Regions from separate parts of the Litorihabitans aurantiacus genome, predicted to be linked through region 2. Evidence: predicted binding sites of a transcription regulator. Region 2 holds the regulator's gene; the other holds the start of a gene.

Region 1 (9,064 bases), 2.6 Mb from region 2:
GCCTGTGCGCCGCTGGCCGCTCACAGCGAGACGCAGCCGCTGTCAGCGAGGGCCGCCGCGGACGTCGCCAGACCTCTCGCGGTAGGTCGCCAATGCTCTCGGGGTACGTCAGCAGTCCTCTCGGGAAGGGTCGGCAATCCTCTCGCGGTACGTCACCAGTCCTCTCGGGGAGGGTCGGCAATCCTCTCGCGGTACGTCAGCAAAGCTCTCGCGAAGGGGTGGGTCCTCGCGGGGGCGCCGCTCAGGCGGGCGTCAGGGTGAGGCCCTCGGCGTCGTCGGGCGCACGGTCCACGCGCACCGCGCCACCGTCGAGCACCTGCCCGCCCAGCAGCATCCGGGCCAGCGGGTCGCCGATCGAGCGCTGCACCAGCCGGCGCAGCGGCCGCGCCCCGTACGCCGGGTCGTAGCCCTCGAGCGCCAGCCACTCGCGCGCCGCGGGCGTGACCTCCAGGCGCAGCCGGCGGTCCGCCAGCCGCGCCCCGAGCCGGTCCAGCTGCAGGTCCACGATCGAGCCGAGCTCCTCCAGCGAGAGTGCGTCGAAGATCACGACGTCGTCCAGCCGGTTGAGGAACTCCGGCCGGAACGCGAGTCGCACCGCGTCCATCACGACGGCGCGCCTCGCCTCCTCCTCCAGCGTCGGGTCCACGAGGGCGTGCGACCCGAGGTTGGACGTCAGCACGAGGATCACGTTGCGGAAGTCGACCGTGCGCCCCTGCCCGTCGGTGAGCCGCCCGTCGTCGAGCACCTGCAGCAGCACGTCGAAGACCTCCGGGTGCGCCTTCTCGACCTCGTCCAGCAGCACGACCGAGTACGGCCGGCGCCGCACGGCCTCGGTGAGCTGCCCGCCCTCCTCGTACCCCACGTACCCCGGAGGCGCCCCGACCAGCCGCGCCACCGAGTGCTTCTCGCCGTACTCCGACATGTCGATCCGCACCATCGCGCGCTCGTCGTCGAACAGGAAGTCCGCGAGCGACTTCGCGAGCTCGGTCTTGCCGACACCCGTCGGCCCGAGGAACAGGAACGACCCGGTCGGCCGGTCGGGATCGGCGATGCCCGCCCGCGAGCGCCGCACGGCGTCGGACACGGCGGCGACGGCGGCGCGCTGGCCGATCAGCCGCTCGCCGAGCACGTCCTCCATCCGCAGGAGCTTCGCGGTCTCGCCCTCGAGCAGCCGGCCGGCCGGGATGCCGGTCCACATCGCCACGACCTCGGCGATCTCGTCCGTGCCGACCTTGTCCGCGATCATCGGCGCGACGGCGGAGGGCACCTCCGCCCCCTCCTCGAGCTCCGCGTCGGCGATCTCCCGCTCGACGGCGGGGATCTCCCCGTTCGCGAGTCGCCCCGCCGCGTCGTAGTCGCCCTCGCGCACCGCCCGGTCGTAGGCCGTGCGCAGCTCGTCGAGCCGCACGCGCAGGTCCCCGACCCGGTTCGTCCCGGCCTTCTCCGCCTCCCAGCGCGCGGTCAGGCCCGCGAGCTCCTCCGAACGGTCCGCGATGTCGCGGCGCAGCTTCTCCAGTCGCTCGAGGGTCGCCTCGTCCCGGGAGTCGCTGTCGCCACCCTCGGACAGGTAGGCCTCCTCCATCCGCAGGCGGTCGACGGCGCGGCGCAGCACGTCGATCTCCACCGGCGAGGAGTCGAGCTCCATCCGCAGGCGCGAGGCGGCCTCGTCCACGAGGTCGATCGCCTTGTCGGGCAGCTGCCGGCCGGTGATGTAGCGGTCGGACAGCGTCGCGGCGGCCACGAGCGCGCCGTCGGAGATCGTGACCTTGTGGTGCGCCTCGTAGCGCGGCGCGATCCCGCGCAGGATCGCCACCGTGTCCTCGACCGAGGGCTCCCCCACGAACACCTGCTGGAAGCGCCGCTCGAGCGCGGGGTCCTTCTCGATGTTCTCGCGGAACTCGTCGAGAGTCGTGGCACCGATCATGCGCAGCTCACCGCGCGCGAGCATCGGCTTGAGCATGTTGGAGGCGTCCATCGCGCCCTCGCTCGCGCCGGCGCCCACGACCGTGTGCAGCTCGTCGATGAACGTGACGACCTCGCCGTCGCTCCCCCGGATCTCCTCGAGCACGGCCTTGAGCCGCTCCTCGAACTCGCCGCGGTACTTCGCGCCGGCGATCATCGAGCCGAGGTCGAGCGAGATCAGGCGCTTGCCGCGCAGGGACTCGGGCACGTCGCCGTCGACGATCCGCTGCGCCAGCCCCTCGACGACCGCCGTCTTGCCGACGCCCGGCTCACCGATGAGCACCGGGTTGTTCTTGGTGCGGCGCGAGAGCACCTGCACCACGCGCCGGATCTCGGAGTCGCGCCCGATCACGGGGTCGATGCGCCCCTCGCGGGCGCGGGCGGTGAGGTCCTGGCCGTACTTGTCGAGCGCCTGGAACGTCCCCTCGGGGTCGGGTGACGTGACGCGCCCCTGACGCACCGACGGCAGCGCGGCGACGAGCGCGTCGCGCGACGTCCCGGCCGAGCGCAGGATCTCGCCCGCGCTGCCGGTGTCGGCGGCCAGCGCGAGCAGCAGGTGCTCGGTCGAGACGTAGTCGTCGCCGAGCGCACGGGCCTCCTCGCCCGCCTGGGAGACGACGGCGAGGAGAGCGCGCGAGGGCTGCGGCTGCGCCGTCGTGGCGCCGCGCGCCCCGGGCAGGGTCGCCGCGACGCCGTCGGCCCGGCGGGCGACCTCCCCCAGATCGGTCCCCTGCGCGGTCAGGAGCGCGACGGCGATCCCGTCGGCCTGCTCCAGCAGCGCGGACAGCAGGTGGACGGGTTCGAGATGGGGGTTGCCCGCCCGCGTGGCACGGCCGAGCGCGGCGGCCACCGCCTCCTGCGACCTGGTCGTCAGCTTGTCGTTCACGGTGTCCTCCCGGCACGGATCGTCTGGTGCTCAGGTCAACCGGGTCGAAGTTGAGTCTATTCCGCTCAACCCTGCTCGACCCCGACGGCAGGCGTCCCAGCCCGCGTGTGGACGTGCCCGGCGTCCCACCGTTGTGTCACGATTCGGTCATGCACAGGCCTCGGATCCGTGGGATCACCGCCGCCCTGGCCGCCGTCGTCGCCCTCGTCGCGCTGACCGGATGCGTCCGCACGGACGCCGATCTGACCGTCTCGCGCGCCAACACCGTGACCGGCGACATCCTGATCCTCGGTCAGCTCGCCGACGAGAGCGAGGCCGCCCAGCAGGCCGTGGTCGGGCAGGTCACGGCCATCGAGACGCGGGCGCTCCCCGGCCTGCGCGACCGCACCGGCGTCACCGCCGCAGCGGTCAGCCCCGAGCCCGGCTGGTACGGCACGTCGCTCGAGCTCGACGCCGTCCCGATCACCGACCTCGCGCTCGGCGGCACCCCGCTCATCACGCGCGACGGCGACGACTTCGTCGTCTCCGGCGTGATCGACGTGAGCACGCAGTCCGACGTCCCGGCCCCCGCCGCCGAGGGCGAGCCGCGACCCGGCGCTCCCGAGTCCACCGTGCGCGTCTCCCTGACGTTCCCCGGCGTGATCGAGGAGGTGCGCGGGAGCGCCGAGCTCGCCGAGGTCGACGGCACGACCGTCACCTGGACCACCACCTACGACACCCCGCTGACGTTGGACGCGACCGCCTCGGCGACCTCCTCGGCGTTCCCCGACTGGATCTGGACCGGCCTGGCGTGGGGCGCCGGGATCCTCGTGGCGCTCGCCGTCGCCGGCCTGATCACGGTCGGGATCCGCAGCCGTCACGACGGGTGAGCACCCCGGCGCGCACGATCGTCGTGGCCGCCGGCGTGCTGCACGACGGCGCCGGCCGCGTCCTGCTCGTGCGTAAGCGCGGCACCACCGCCTACATGCAGCCGGGAGGCAAGCCGGACGACGGCGAGCGCCCGGACCGCGCGCTCGTGCGGGAGGTCGCGGAGGAGCTGGGGCTGACGGTCGACGTCGACCGGTTGGCGCCGCTCGGCTCGTTCACGGCCGACGCCGCGAACGAGCCCGGGCACGGTGTGCTCGCCCACGCGTGGGCGGTCCGCCTGACGCCGCAGGAGGTCGACGCCGTCGCCCCGGCCGCCGAGATCGACGACGCCGTGTGGGTCACGCCCGCGCAGGCCCACGAGCTGCCGCTCGCGCCGCTGACGGCGCTGCACCTGCTCGCGCTGGTGCCCCTCACCCCAGGGCGCTGAGGACCTCCGCCTCCTGCGCCGGAGTCAGCCCGGAGCGTCGGTCGCGATCGATCCCGCGGGCGACCTCGTCCGCGAGGGTGCGCCGCACGGTCTCGCCCAGCGGCCGCAGCCTCCCGCCGGAGGCGCGGAACCTCGCGCCGGACCGCCGGGCGAAGCCGGCGTCCGCGAGCGGCAGCCACAGCGGGAGCGAGCGCGGACCGGCCCAGTACCGCACGTCGTGCGCGAGCAGCGCCTCGTCGTCCGCCTCGACCAGCGCCCCGCGGTGCCCGGTCGCCTCACTCACCACGCGCAGGAGGTCGGCCATCGGGTCGGCGTGCCCGACGGCGTCGACCACCCCCGCCAGGCCTGTGCGCCCGGCGTCGGCGAGCCAGGCGGCGAGGTCGGAGACGTCGATCACCTGGACGTGACGCCCCGACATCCGCGGGACGAGGACGTCGCCGCCGCGGGCCAGGCGCGCCGACCAGTACCCGAACCGGTCGCTCGGATCGCCGGGGCCGACGATCAGGCCGGGACGCGCGACGAGGAGGCGCCCGTCGAGGTGGCGCGCGGTGACGCGCTCGGCGGCGACCTTGGCGTCGGGGTAGGCCGCCAGGTCGGCGGGTTCGACGACGTCCGCCGACTCGTCGGCGCCGACCGTGCCGTGACCCCGGTAGACCGAGACCGAGGAGACGAGGGTCCAGTGCGCGGCCCGCTCGGCGAGCGCCTCGACCGCCGGACCCACGAGATCGGGCTCGTAGGCCAGCTCGACGACCTCGTCCCAGTCGCCGCGCACGTCGTCGTAGGCGCCCGGTGATCGCCGGTCGGCCGCCACGAGCCGGGCACCGTCCGGCACCTCGCCCGACTCACCCCGGGCCAGGCAGACCACGTCGTCACCCCCGGCCACCAGCTGGCGGACGATCGCCCGACCGAGCCATGCCGTTCCACCCAGCACCAGGACCCGTCGCATCCGTCGAGTGAACCAGAGTCCGGCGCGGTGCGTCCCACGTCTCGCGCGCCCGGCCGGAGCCCCCTAGCGTGGGCGGATGAGCGAGGTGATCGCGCGGCAGCAGCCACAGCCCCGGTGGCTGTACGTGATGCTGTTCCTCTACACCGCGATCCTCGCGCGATGGGTCGGTGCCTTCTTCGACCTCCCCTGGTACTGGGCGGCGGCGGTCGCCGCCGTGGTCATGGCCTCCGGCACGTGGCTCGTCCACGCCCGCACCACCACGGCCCTCGTCGTCACCCCCGACGCGATGGTCCTGCGACGTCGCCTCCGCCCGCGCACGATCGACCGCACCGCGATCCTCGCCGTCCGCACCGACGTCCCCGGTCGCCCCACCTGGTCCAGCCAGGTACTCATCGACACGACCGACGGCACGATCGAGCTGCCCCGGTTCGACGAGCCGACCATGGCCGAGATCGTCCAGCGGCTGCAGGACTGGTCCGGCACGGCCGACCCCGAGGAGGCGCCTGAGCCGCCCCGCACCCCGTCCGGGGGCGCGGACGAGCGCGACGGCAGTGGCGGCTTCAGCGGACCGATCTACCTGGGCTGATCCCCTCGGCCGACACAGCCGGCCGGACGCCGCGACTCACCCGCGGTCGTCGACCGCCTCGGGCAGCGCCGCCGCGGTCACCACGCCGCCGTCGGCCTGGCGGATCTCGAGCCGGTCCACCTCGGCCCGCATCACGGCGGCGTTCATCCGGCAGTCGATCGCGACGGCGGATCCGAGGAACGAGCCGGAGTCGTACTCGCGCCCGTCGTCCCCGATGAGGACGACGTCGTAGCCCTCCCCCGGCGGCAGCCCCTCGACCTCGAGCACCGTCTCGGTGCCCCACGTGTGCGCCACGAGCACGGCGTCGATGCTGGCGCCGTCGACGGCGGCGGGACCGCCGTCGAGATCGACGTCCTCGACCGCGCCGAGCGTCCCGGGCGGGCCCTGCGGCGGTGAGGCCTCCGGGGCGGGGGCGCGGAAACCGGCGCCCAGCAGGCCGCCGACGGCGAGCGCGGCACCCGCCGCGACGCAGGCCGCGAGCGCCCACGGGCCGGTGCGGCGCCGCGCCCGCCCGGCCACCGGTCGTGCCGCGACCGCCGTCGCCCCCTCGGCAGGTACCGCACCGACACCCACCACCCGCTCACGAAGGTCGCCCGACGGCGCCTGCTCGCGCCAGGCGGGCACGTCGCGCCCGAGCGCGTCCGCGACACCCCCGAGCGCCTCGAGCTCGGCACCGACCGCGGGGTCGGCCGCCGCGAGTGCCGCCAGGGCCTCCCGCTCGGACTCGTCCAGGTCGCCGGCGAGGGCACCGGCGATCAGCGCGGCGGTCCGCGCGTCGATCTCCCGGTCCTGGCTCATCGCTCATCCTCCCGCTCCTGCTGCTCGTACCGCTCCTGCTCCTCGAGGTGCTTCCGCAGCGCCCGGAGCCCGTAGAACGCCCGGGTCCGCAGTGTCGCCACGGGCACGCCGAGCTCCTGCGACAGGTCGCCGTAGCTCGTGCCCACCACGTGGATGGCGACGACGACGCGGCGGTGCTCCGGCGTCAGCGTCGCCAGTGCCTGGAGCATCGCGAGCTGCTCGACCGGGTCGTGCGGCCCGGGGGCGACGACCTCCGGTACCGCCTCGTCCGCCACCGGGACGGGCACACGCGCGCCACGGCGGTAGCTGTCGGTGATGACGTTGCGCGCGATCGCGAACAACCAGGTCCGCAGGCTGCCCCGGCCGGCGTCGAAGGAGTCCCGGGCGCGCCACGCGCGCAGGAACGTCTCCTGCACGCACTCCTCGGCGGTGCCGCGGTCGCGCACCGCGTTCAGCGTGAACCCGAACAGCTCGGCCCCGTGCCGGTCGTACGCGTCGGCGACGTCGAAGTGGCCGGGTGCCACGCCGTCGGGCAGGGCGGCCTCACGTGGGTCGCTCAGGGGGATCACGCTCCTGGTCGCTGGCACCGGCACCGGTCGCGTCATCGTAAGCATGCTCCACCTCCCCGCTCACCGACGCCGCCCCTCGGCGTCCACCAGGGTCTACGGAGCGCGGCCGCGACCCGTTCATCGCCCGGCCCGGATCGCCGTCGGAAATTTTTCTCGCACTTTTTTCTGAACGGGATGAACACGGCGGGCGTGACCTGCGTAACACCTGGTGTTCCAGGCGCACCGTCGCCCTCCCCGCCACGAGAGGTACGAGCATGACGACGCAGACCCCCACCCCCCGCCGCGCACCCCGCCGCGCCGCGCTCATCGGCATCGCGAGCGCCGGCGCCGTCGGCCTCATGATGGCCGCCGCGCCCGCGAACGCCGACACCGAGGTCGCCGAGCCCGACAGCTTCACCAGCGCCTACACCGTGTGGGCCACGCCCGACGCGGTCATCAACAACGACGGCGTCGCCACTCCGGGCGAGCCCGGCGCGATGGGCGAGTTCACGTTCCGGATCAACTCCGACCTCGAGATCATCTGCTACGACATCACCCTCGAGGGCGTCACGGGCGACTACCAGAGCCCCGCGAAGACGGCCACGCACATCCACGAGGCCGCCGTCGGCCAGGCCGGACCGCCGCGCATCGCGTTCCCCAACCCCGAGCCGGTCGGCGACGGCCCGCGCACGAGCTCCGGCTGCCTGCAGGGACCCTTCACCACAGGCATCACGAACGATGCGGGCGCCGACACCGGCGAGGGCTTCACGCTCGCGCAGATCGAGGCCAACCCCGCCGGCTTCGTCGGCGACTCCCACACCGTCGACTACGCCGCCGGCGTGGTGCGCGGTCAGCTCTCCCAGGTGCCGCTCGGCGGCCTGGAGACCGGCGGCGGCGGCACCGCCGACTCCGGTACGTCGATGGCCCCGCTCGCGGGGGTCGGGGCCATCGCGGCGGTGGGTGCAGCGGGGCTCATCGCCTTCCGCACCCGGCGCAGCCGGGCATGAGAGCGACCCGCCGCGCCGCCCGGGGTGCGGAGGCGCGGCGGGTTCGCGTCCCGCTCCCCGTGCGCGGGGTGCGGACGACGGCGGGCGCCGCGCTCGCCGCCGTCCTCCTGCTCGCGGGGTGCTCCGGGGGCGACGACGCTCCCGCGGACGCCGCGACGCTGTCGGACGCCTCGGCGGCACCGACCGATCCGGCGCACACGAAGGCGCCGGTGTCGAGCGTGCCCGAGCCCGAGGCCCCGCCGTCGGAGGAGGCGCCCGCTCCTGCCCCGGAGCCGGAGCCGGAGCCCGTCGCGAGCCTCGGCGTCGGTGTCGACCCGGTCGCGCTGCGGATCGCGGACATCGAGGTCGACGAGCAGATGATGGAGCTCGGGATCGCCGACGACGGCAAGATGGAGGTGCCCGACGACTGGGACCGCGTCGGCTGGTTCACGGGCGGCGGCAGGCCCGGCGGCCGCGGACCGACGGTGATCGCGGGCCACGTCGACTCCCCCACGGGACCGGCGGTGTTCTTCCGCCTGACCGAGCTGGAGGTCGGCGACCGCGTCGAGGTGGACGACGCCGACGGCACGACCCACGCCTACGAGGTCTACCGGGTGGAGAACTTCCTGAAGGACGACTACCCCACCCGGGAGGTCTTCGGTGCCCTCGCGACCGACGAGCTCCGCCTCGTCACCTGCACCGGCGAGTTCGACACCCGCTCGCAGCGGCACGACCAGAACCGGGTGGTGTTCGCTCGCGCGATCACCGGCTGACGGTGGCCGGCGCGCGGCCTGACGGTCGTCGGCCTGGCCCGCGTGACACGATGCGGGGGTGAGTGACCTCGTGACGGACGCCGTCGCCCGCCTCCGGGCGGGCGGCGTCCCGTCGGAGGTGCTCGGGCTGCGGCGCGTGCCGCGCCGGGTGGCCGGCGTCGGGCGGGCGCCCCGGATCATCGCCGTCGGCGAGGCCTGGCGCATCGGTGCGCTGCTGCTCCTGCCCGACGGCGAGCTCGCCCTCCCGGGCGAGGTCGTGCGGACCGAGGCCGAGACCACACGCGG
Region 2 (9,064 bases):
TGCCGGTGAAGGGGCGCAGGAGCGGGGTGAACTGGGGCACGCGTGCTCGCCTTCTGGGGTGCTGGCCGGTCGACGGAGACGGGGCTCGAGTCTAGAGGGGTCGTGCGCGGGGGCCGGGGGCTCGTCCGGCATCGAGGCGTGGGGGAGAATCGACGTCCGTCCGTCACGACAGATCGATCCGACGAAGGAGTGCACAGTGCCGCAGGGAGTCGTCCGCTGGTTCGACACCGACCGGGGTTTCGGTTTCATCGACCTCGGTGGGGGTGCCGAGGACCTGTTCATCCACGCGTCGGAGATCGTCGGGGCCGACGCCGACCGCGGGCTCCGCGAGGGTCAGCAGGTCGAGTTCGAGGTCGGTGAGTCCGACCGGGGCCCCCAGGCCAGGCGCGTGCGGGTCACCGGTGATCTTCCGGCCGACTCCGCGCTCGGGGTGCTCGGCACGGTGACCTGGTACGAGTCGACCAAGGGGTACGGCTTCCTCGCGCAGGACGACGGCACCGAGGTCTTCGTGCACAGCTCCGCCATCGTGGGTGGGGGCGTGGTCCGCGAGGGGCAGCGGGTCGCGTTCCTCGTGGTCGACGGCGAGAAGGGGCCGCAGGCGGACCACGTGCTGCCGCTCGCGGAGCGTGCCGGGGGTGCCTCCGGCGCGGCGCGCTCGGCCGGGTCGGCCGGCTCGGACGGCGCCGACGGCAGCGTGACCTTCTTCGACGCCGTCAAGGGCTTCGGCTTCATCGAGCCCGACGCCGGGGGCGACAGCGTGTTCGTGCACGCGAAGGCCCTGCGCTCGGGAGTGCGAGACCTCCTCGAGGGGGATCGTGTGACCTTCGCCGTGGTGGACGGCGACCGCGGCCCGCTGGCCCGCGACGTCGACATCGTGGGTGGCGGCTCACGCCGTCCGTCCGCGGGAGCCGGGCGTGGCGCTCCGGCGGGGCACCGGCAGCGCCCGGACCGGCAGCGCCCGGACCGATCCGCCCCCGTGCGCGGCGGGTCGGGTGTCGTGGCGCGGTTCGACGTCGACCGGGGATTCGGGTTCATCGTCCCCGACGCGGGTGGGGACGACCTCTTCGTCCACATCTCCGGGGTGCGCGGCGTGGACGGGCTGCAGGAGGGCGACCGCGTCCGGTACCAGGTCCGTCAGAGCGACCGCGGCCCCCAGGCGGACCGGGTCGAGCTCGACTGAACGCGTGGCGGGGGTCCGGTCGCCCGCCGAGCTGACGGAATAGCTCGTACGCCATCGAGGTTGAGTCAGGCAGGCTCAAGTTCACTTGACGGCTCCGACCCGGGGGCGCAGACTTGAGCACGGCAGACTCAAGGTGGACGCCCGCGGGATCCGTGGCGGCGTCCGGAAGGAGCAGTACAGACATGGCACGAGCAGTCGGCATCGACCTCGGAACCACCAACTCCGTCGTCTCGGTCCTCGAGGGCGGCGAGCCCACCGTCATCGCGAACGCCGAGGGCGCGCGCACCACGCCGTCCGTCGTCGCGTTCTCCAAGTCCGGCGAGGTCCTCGTCGGCGAGGTCGCCAAGCGTCAGGCCGTCACGAACGTCGACCGCACGATCTCCTCCGTCAAGCGCCACATGGGCACCGACTGGACCCAGGCGATCGACGACAAGTCCTACAGCGCGCAGGAGATCTCCGCGCGCATCCTCGGCAAGCTGAAGAAGGACGCCGAGTCCTACCTGGGCGAGCCCGTCACCGACGCGGTCATCACCGTCCCGGCCTACTTCAACGACGCCGAGCGCCAGGCGACGAAGGACGCCGGTCAGGTCGCCGGCCTCAACGTGCTGCGCATCGTCAATGAGCCGACCGCGGCCGCGCTGGCCTACGGCCTCGAGCGCGGCAAGGAGGACGAGCTCATCCTGGTCTTCGACCTGGGCGGCGGCACGTTCGACGTCTCGCTCCTCGAGGTCGGCAAGGACGAGGACGACTTCTCCACCATCCAGGTGCGCGCCACCAGCGGTGACAACCGCCTCGGTGGTGACGACTGGGACGCCGCCATCGTCGCGTGGCTCGTCAGCCAGGTGAAGAACGCCTACGGCGTCGACCTGTCCAAGGACAAGATCGCCCTGCAGCGCCTGCGCGAGGCCGCCGAGACCGCCAAGAAGGAGCTGTCCTCGGCGACGTCGACCACGATCTCGCTGCAGTACCTCTCCATGACGGAGAACGGCCCGATCCACCTCGAGGAGAAGCTCTCCCGCGCCCAGTTCGAGCAGATGACCTCCGACCTGCTCGAGCGCACCAAGGCACCGTTCCGCAAGGTTATCGAGGACGCCGGCATCAAGGTCGACGACATCGACCACGTCGTGCTCGTCGGTGGCTCCACCCGCATGCCCGCCGTCACCGAGGTCGTCAAGGGCCTCACCGGCGGCCGCGAGCCCAACAAGGGCGTGAACCCGGACGAGGTCGTCGCCGTCGGCGCCGCGCTCCAGGCCGGCGTCATCAAGGGTGACCGCAAGGACGTCCTGCTGATCGACGTCACGCCGCTCTCGCTCGGCATCGAGACCCGCGGCGGCGTGATGACGAAGCTCATCGAGCGCAACACGGCGATCCCGACCAAGCGCAGCGAGGTCTTCTCCACGGCCGAGGACAACCAGCCCTCCGTGCTGATCCAGGTCTACCAGGGTGAGCGCGACTTCGCCGCGGACAACAAGGCGCTCGGCACGTTCGAGCTGACCGGCATCGCGCCGGCGCCGCGCGGTCTGCCGCAGATCGAGGTGACCTTCGACATCGACGCGAACGGCATCGTGCACGTGTCCGCCAAGGACCGTGGCACGGGCAAGGAGCAGTCGATGACGATCACCGGTGGCTCGGCCCTCCCGAAGGAGGAGATCGACCGCATGATCAAGGAGGCCGAGGCGCACGCCGCCGAGGACGCCGCGCGCCGCGAGGAGGCCGAGGTCCGCAACACCGCGGAGAACCTCGCCTACTCCACCGAGAAGCTGCTCACCGAGAACGCCGAGAAGCTGCCCGAGGACGTCGCCTCCGAGGTCCGCGAGGCCGTCGCCGGGGTGCGCACCGCGCTCGAGGGCACCGACGTCGAGGCCGTGAAGTCCGCGACCGCGACGCTGTCCGAGGTCAGCCAGAAGATCGGCCAGGCGCTCTACGCCCAGGCCGACGCCGACGGCGCCCCCGCGGGTGCCGACGGTGCCGCTGGGGCCCAGCCGCAGGACGCCCCGGCGGACGAGGACGTCGTGGACGCCGAGGTCGTCGAGGACGAGGACGACAAGAAGTGAGCGGCGCCTCGTACGAGGAGCAGCCGGAGCCCGTGATCCGCGACAAGCGGCGCATGGATCCGGAGACGTACGAGCGCCGTGACGCGGCCGACGGCGGGGCGGACCAGAGCACCGCCCCGCCGTCGGGTGCCGCGGGTGAGGGCGACGCCGAGGGCGCGGCCGCTCCCGCGGAGGACGCCCGGGCCGCCGAGGTGCTGGACCTGCAGGACCAGCTCGCCCGCGCCAAGGCCGACGCCTACAACGCCGAGCAGCGCCACAACGCGTTCGTGAAGCGGTCGCGCGAGCAGGAGGCGGCGGCGCGCGAGCGCGGGGCGGCCGACGTCGTCGAGGCGGTCGTGCCGGTGCTCGACGACATCGCGCTGGCCCGCCAGCACGGTGACCTCACGGGACCGTTCCTCGCGGTGGCCGAGAAGCTCGAGCAGGTGCTGAGCTCGCGGTTCGGCGTCGAGCGGTTCGGCGAGGTGGGCGACGAGTTCGACCCCGCCCACCACGAGGCGCTCATGCACGCCACGTCGGCCGAGGCCACGGCGACCACGATCACGATGGTGGCCCAGCCCGGCTACCGTCGCGGCACGGCCGTGATCCGCCCGGCGCGCGTGGGCGTCACCGGCCCCGAGTGACCCACCATGATCCGCGAGAGGTTTGCTGACTCTCGCCGAGAGGTTTCCCGACACCCGATGGATGACGTGAGGAGGCGCCCGTGAGCGGCCAGGACTGGTTGGAGAAGGACTTCTACGCCATGCTCGGCGTGCCCAAGGACGCCGACGACGCCGCTGTCAAGAAGGCCTACCGCAAGCTGGCCCGGACCCACCACCCGGACCAGAACCCCGGCGACGCGAAGGCGGAGGCGCGGTTCAAGGAGATCGGCGAGGCGTACGCCGTCCTGTCGGACCCCGAGCAGCGCAAGCAGTACGACGGCCTGCGCGCCATGGCCGGCGGCGGTCCCCGCTTCACCGCGGGGGCCGGCGGCGCCGGGGGCGGTGCGAGCTTCGAGGACCTGTTCGGCGGGGTGTTCGGCGGCGGCCAGGGGGCGCCGGGCGGTGCGCCCGGCGGCGGCCGCTTCGGCGGCGCCGGTGCCGGCAGCTTCGAGGACATCCTCTCGGGGATGTTCGGCGGGGGTGCGCCCGGGGCCGGCGGCCCCGGCGGCCGGCGTCGCGCCGGTTTCGGCGGACCGGAGCAGGGCGCCGACCTGAACGCCACGCTCACGCTGCCGTTCCGGCTCGCGGTCGAGGGCGGCGAGATGCCGGTCTCGGTCGAGGGCAGGTCGACGACGGTCCGCATCCCCGCCGGGGTGCGTGACGGTCAGAAGATCCGCCTGCGCGGCAAGGGCCGCCCGGGTCAGCACGGCGGCGCGCCGGGCGACCTCATGGTCGCCGTGACCGTCTCGCCCCACCCGGTCTTCTCGATCGACGGCGCGAACCTCGCCCTGACCGTGCCCGTCACCTTCGCGGAGGCGGCGCTCGGTGCGACCATCACGGTGCCGACGTTCGACGGCGGATCGGTGCGCGTGCGAGTGCCGGAGGGCTCGCCGTCGGGCAAGCGCCTGCGGGTGCGCGGCAAGGGCGTCCGCAGCAGCAAGGGCGACGGCGACCTCATCGTCACCATCCAGGTCGCCGTCCCCGAGCGGCTCAGCGACGCGGCGCGCGCCGCCGTCGAGGCGTTCGCCGAGGCGACGGCGGACGCCGACCCGCGCTCGGGACTGGCCGGCTCGGCCGCGCACTAGGAAGCCCGCCGCTCGAGCGACGGACACGGGAAGGGAGGAGCAGCGATGGCCGACAGGTCCTACGACGCCCCGGTCCTCACCGTGTCCGCCGCGGCCGAGCTCGCCGGGATGCACGCGCAGACGCTGCGCCAGTACGACCGCCTCGGCCTCGTGGTACCGCACCGCACCGCGGGGCGCGGCCGTCGTTATTCGCTGCGCGACGTCGCAGCGCTGCGCGAGGTCCAGCGGCTCTCACTCGAGGGGGTCAACCTCGAGGGCATCAGCCGCATCCTGGCGCTGCAGCGCGAGAACGCGGCGCTGCTCGCGGCGCTCGAGGGCCTCCGGTCGGTCATCGACCCCGGCTCGCGCGTCTTCGCCGCGAGCACCACGGGCGACGTCGAGTCCGTCCCCCGCGGTCGCCGCGCCCGCACGCGCCCGACGGCGGAGGCCGGCTCCGGCGTCGTGCGCACCTCGGGCGCGCTCGTGCTCTGGCGGCCCGGGCGCTGAGACTCAGCTGAGCCGGGCGCTCAGGCGCAGGTGCTCCCCGGCCTCGAGCTGCACGCCGCTGACGCGCACGCCGGGCGGCAGCTGCTCCGCGAGGTCGATCGGCCGCGCCGTCGCCTCGCGCACCCGCCCGCGCGCGACGGCGAGCAGCCCCGCCACGATGGGGTTCGCACTCCCCAGGCTCACGTCGGCGAACCGCAGCACCAGCGCGTCGTCGACCGACGCCCGGCCGGTGGCGTGCGCGGAGGCCGACAGGATGCCGCGCCGCAGCTTCGCCTCGGCGCGCAGGCTCACCTCGCGCGGACCCACCGACGTGAGCTCGACGTCGAGCCGGACGAGCGTCAGGCCCTGCGCGGCCGCCTGCGCCGTCGCGATCCGGCGCACGGCGTCGACCACCGCCTGCTGCGGCGCGCTGATGCGCAGGTGGCCGGTCACGGGGGCGGCCTCGGTGGGCGGCAGGGGTTCGACGCCGACGCTCCCGTCCGCCGCGTCGATCCAGCGGATCGGCAGGTCGCGCACCTCGGCGTCGACGTCGATCGCGACGTCGGCCACCGTGAGCGGGTGGGCGCGGAACGTGCCGACGCGGAGGATCCCGGGCGTCTCGCCGACGACGGCGGGGAGGTTCTCGAGGTTGGCGGAGTCGGCCAGATCGGCCGTGTCGTGTGCATCGGTCGACGTCAGGGCCGACTCGGGGATCACGACGCCGGTCGCGTCCACCGCGGCGGAGGCGACGTCGTCGCCGTCGAGCACGATCGTCGTGCCGGCCAGGATCGCCTCCATACCGGCCTCGAACGCGCCGCCGAACCCCTGCTGTCGCGCGGTCGCGACCACGCGGGCGTGCAGCTCCTCGCCGCTGGTGGGGCGCGGGGCGGGGCCGAGCGGGAGGTAGTCGGGGTAGGCGCTCATACGGGTCAGCGTAGGTCGGGTGAGGCAGGAGGTGAGGGTCCCCATACTGGAAACGTTCCAGATATCTCCGTACCGTCGCGGTCATGGAGGCTCTCGACACGGCGCTGCTGCGGGATCGGGGCCTGCGTGCCACCCGGCCCCGCCTCGCCGTCGTGGCGACGCTGCGTCGGTTGCCGCACGCGAGCGCCGAGGAGATCGCGCGCGACGTGCGCACGAGCCTGGACTCCGTCTCGACCCAGGCGATCTACGACGTCCTGAACGCGCTGACCGACGCCGCGCTCGTGCGCCGCGTCGACCCCACCGGGGCCAGGAGCGCCAGGTACGAGCTCGACCTCGGCGACAACCACCACCACCTGGTGTGCCGGAGGTGCGGCCTCATCGTGGACGTGCCCTGCGCCGTCGGGCACACGGTGTGCCTCCAGCCCGCCATCGACCACGGCTTCGCGCTCGCGGAGTCGGAGGTGACCTACTGGGGGCTCTGCTCCCGGTGCCAGCACCACGCGCCCGAGCCGACCCCGGCTGCGGCGTCACCCCTGCAGGAAGGAACGGTATGAGCACCCCTCGCACGACCAACGACTTCGGAGCCCCGGTCGGGAGCGACCAGAACTCGCTCACCGTCGGCCCGAACGGCCCGATCCTGCTGCACGACCACTACCTGATCGAGAAGCTCGCGCACTTCAACCGCGAGCGCGTGCCGGAGCGCGTGGTGCACGCCAAGGGCGGCGGCGCGTTCGGCACCCTGCGCGTGAGCAAGGACGTCTCGCGCTACACGAAGGCTGCGCTGTTCCAGCCCGGCACCGAGACGCCGATGCTGGCGCGGTTCTCGACCGTCGCAGGTGAGCAGGGCAGCCCCGACACGTGGCGCGACCCGCGCGGCTTCGCGTTGAAGTTCTACACCTCCGAGGGCAACTACGACCTCGTGGGCAACAACACCCCGGTGTTCTTCATCCGCGACACCATCCAGTTCCCCGACTTCATCCACAGCCAGAAGCGCCGCAGCGACACCGGGCTGCGCGACAACAACATGCAGTGGGACTTCTGGACGCAGGTGCCCGCCTCCGCCCACCAGGTCACGTGGCTCATGGGTGACCGCGGCATCCCGCGCACGTGGCGCCACATGGACGGCTTCGGCTCGCACACCTTCCAGTGGGTCAACGCCGAGGGTGAGAAGTTCTGGGTCAAGTACCACTTCAAGACCGACCAGGGCATCGAGTTCTTCAGCCAGGACGACGCCGACGAGATGGCCGGGGTCGACGGCGACTACCACCGCCGCGACCTCGTCGAGGCGATCGACCGGGGCGAGTTCCCGACGTGGACCCTGCACGTGCAGGTCATGCCCTACGACGAGGCGAACGACTACCGCTTCAACCCGTTCGACCTGACGAAGGTCTGGTCCCAGAAGGACTACCCGCTCATCGAGGTCGGGACGCTCGAGCTCAACCGCAACCCGGAGGACTTCTTCGCGGAGATCGAGCAGGCGGCGTTCGCGCCGTCGAACCTCGTGCCGGGGATCGGCCTCTCGCCGGACAAGATGCTGCTCGGCCGCGTGTTCTCCTACGCGGACGCGCACCGCTACCGCATCGGCGCGAACTACTCCCACGTGCCGGTCAACGCGCCGAAGGTGCCGGCGAGCTCCTACAGCCAGGCCGGGGCGATGCGGACCGAGAACTACCCGGCCGACCGCCCGGTCTACGCGCCGAACAGCTACGGCGGCCCGCACGCCGACCCCTCGGCCGTCACGGAGACCGACTCCTGGACGACCGACTCCGAGTTCGTGCGCCAGGCCTACACGCTGCGCGAGGCCGACGACGACTTCGGCCAGGCCGGCACGCTGGTGCGCGAGGTGCTCGACGACGCGGCGCGCGACCGCCTCGTCGGCAACATCTCCGGGCACCTGCTCGGGGGCGTGTCCGAGCCGATCCTCGTGAAGGCGCTGGCGTACTGGAGCAACGTCGACGCCGAGCTCGGCTCCCGCGTGGAGACCGTGGTGCGCGAGGCACTGCGTCGCGGCGAGCTCGGCACGGCGGGGAACTCCTCGCCGAGCACCGAGGTGGACGAGGACCTGGTGACGCAGGGCTGATCCTCCTCACGCGTGTGTGACCGAACCCCCGGGGCCCACCGGCCGCGGGGGTTCGGTCGTCCGCGACCGTTGTTGTTTCCCTTGAGCGGAAGATATCTTCCGTCTATGAGAACTCAGCCTCCTCCGCTGCTCCCGATCTTTCGGTCGCGAGCGCAGGCCGAGATGCTCGCCACCGTTCTTCTGCACCCGGACGACGAGTTCGGGCTCAGCGAGCTGTCGCAGCGGCTCGCGGTCCCGCTCTCGACCGTCCATCGTGAGGTCGCGCGTCTGGAGGAGGCGGGAGTGGTGGAGAGTAGGAGTCTCGGCCGCAACCGCCTCGTCCGCGCGGCGACCGGCCATCCCGGCGCACGCGCACTCACCGACCTCGTCGCCGTCACGTTCGGTCCGCGCCAGATCATGGCCGAGGAGTTCTCCGACCTCGGGGCAGAAGTCGTGCTGATCTTCGGGTCCTGGGCGGCGCGCTACCTCGGCGAAGCTGGACGACCTCCGCAGGACGTCGACGTCCTGGTCGTGGGGGACGTGGCGAGGGCCGAGGTCTACGACGCCGCCGATCGCTCGGCGCGCCGGCTCGCCATCGAGGTCAACCCGGTCATCAGGACGTCGGAGAGCTGGGGAGAGGCTGCGGACCCCCTCTCCGC

The links. The regulator HspR, encoded in region 2, represses chaperone genes until heat shock. The targets are predictions, from matches to a motif close to AAGTTGAGTCNNNNNGACTCAACTT.
Region 1: clpB (ATP-dependent chaperone ClpB) is a predicted target of HspR. The motif match lies at 2,896-2,920, and genes of this name have one in related genera.

What each region holds. Positions count from the first base shown of each region.
Region 1 covers NZ_BSUM01000001.1:97,208-106,271, reverse strand. Annotated here, with positions in the region: gene clpB (ATP-dependent chaperone ClpB) at 242-2,848, opposite strand; gene QQK22_RS00530 (LppM family (lipo)protein) at 2,998-3,717, shown strand; gene QQK22_RS00525 (NUDIX hydrolase) at 3,714-4,142, shown strand; gene QQK22_RS00520 (Rossmann-fold NAD(P)-binding domain-containing protein) at 4,126-5,088, opposite strand; gene QQK22_RS00515 (hypothetical protein) at 5,165-5,674, shown strand; gene QQK22_RS00510 (hypothetical protein) at 5,711-6,472, opposite strand; gene QQK22_RS00505 (RNA polymerase sigma factor) at 6,469-7,041, opposite strand; gene QQK22_RS00500 (CHRD domain-containing protein) at 7,296-8,027, shown strand; gene QQK22_RS00495 (class F sortase) at 8,024-8,779, shown strand; gene QQK22_RS00490 (glutaminase) at 8,838-9,064, shown strand, end outside.
Region 2 covers NZ_BSUM01000001.1:2,684,657-2,693,720, reverse strand. Annotated here, with positions in the region: gene QQK22_RS12825 (DUF2252 domain-containing protein) at 1-40, opposite strand, end outside; gene QQK22_RS12820 (cold-shock protein) at 197-1,180, shown strand; gene dnaK (molecular chaperone DnaK) at 1,363-3,234, shown strand; gene QQK22_RS12810 (nucleotide exchange factor GrpE) at 3,231-3,854, shown strand; gene QQK22_RS12805 (DnaJ C-terminal domain-containing protein) at 3,935-4,957, shown strand; gene QQK22_RS12800 (heat shock protein transcriptional repressor HspR) at 5,003-5,443, shown strand; gene QQK22_RS12795 (hypothetical protein) at 5,447-6,346, opposite strand; gene QQK22_RS12790 (Fur family transcriptional regulator) at 6,430-6,900, shown strand; gene QQK22_RS12785 (catalase) at 6,897-8,426, shown strand; partial or broken gene QQK22_RS19355 (helix-turn-helix domain-containing protein) at 8,532-8,708, shown strand.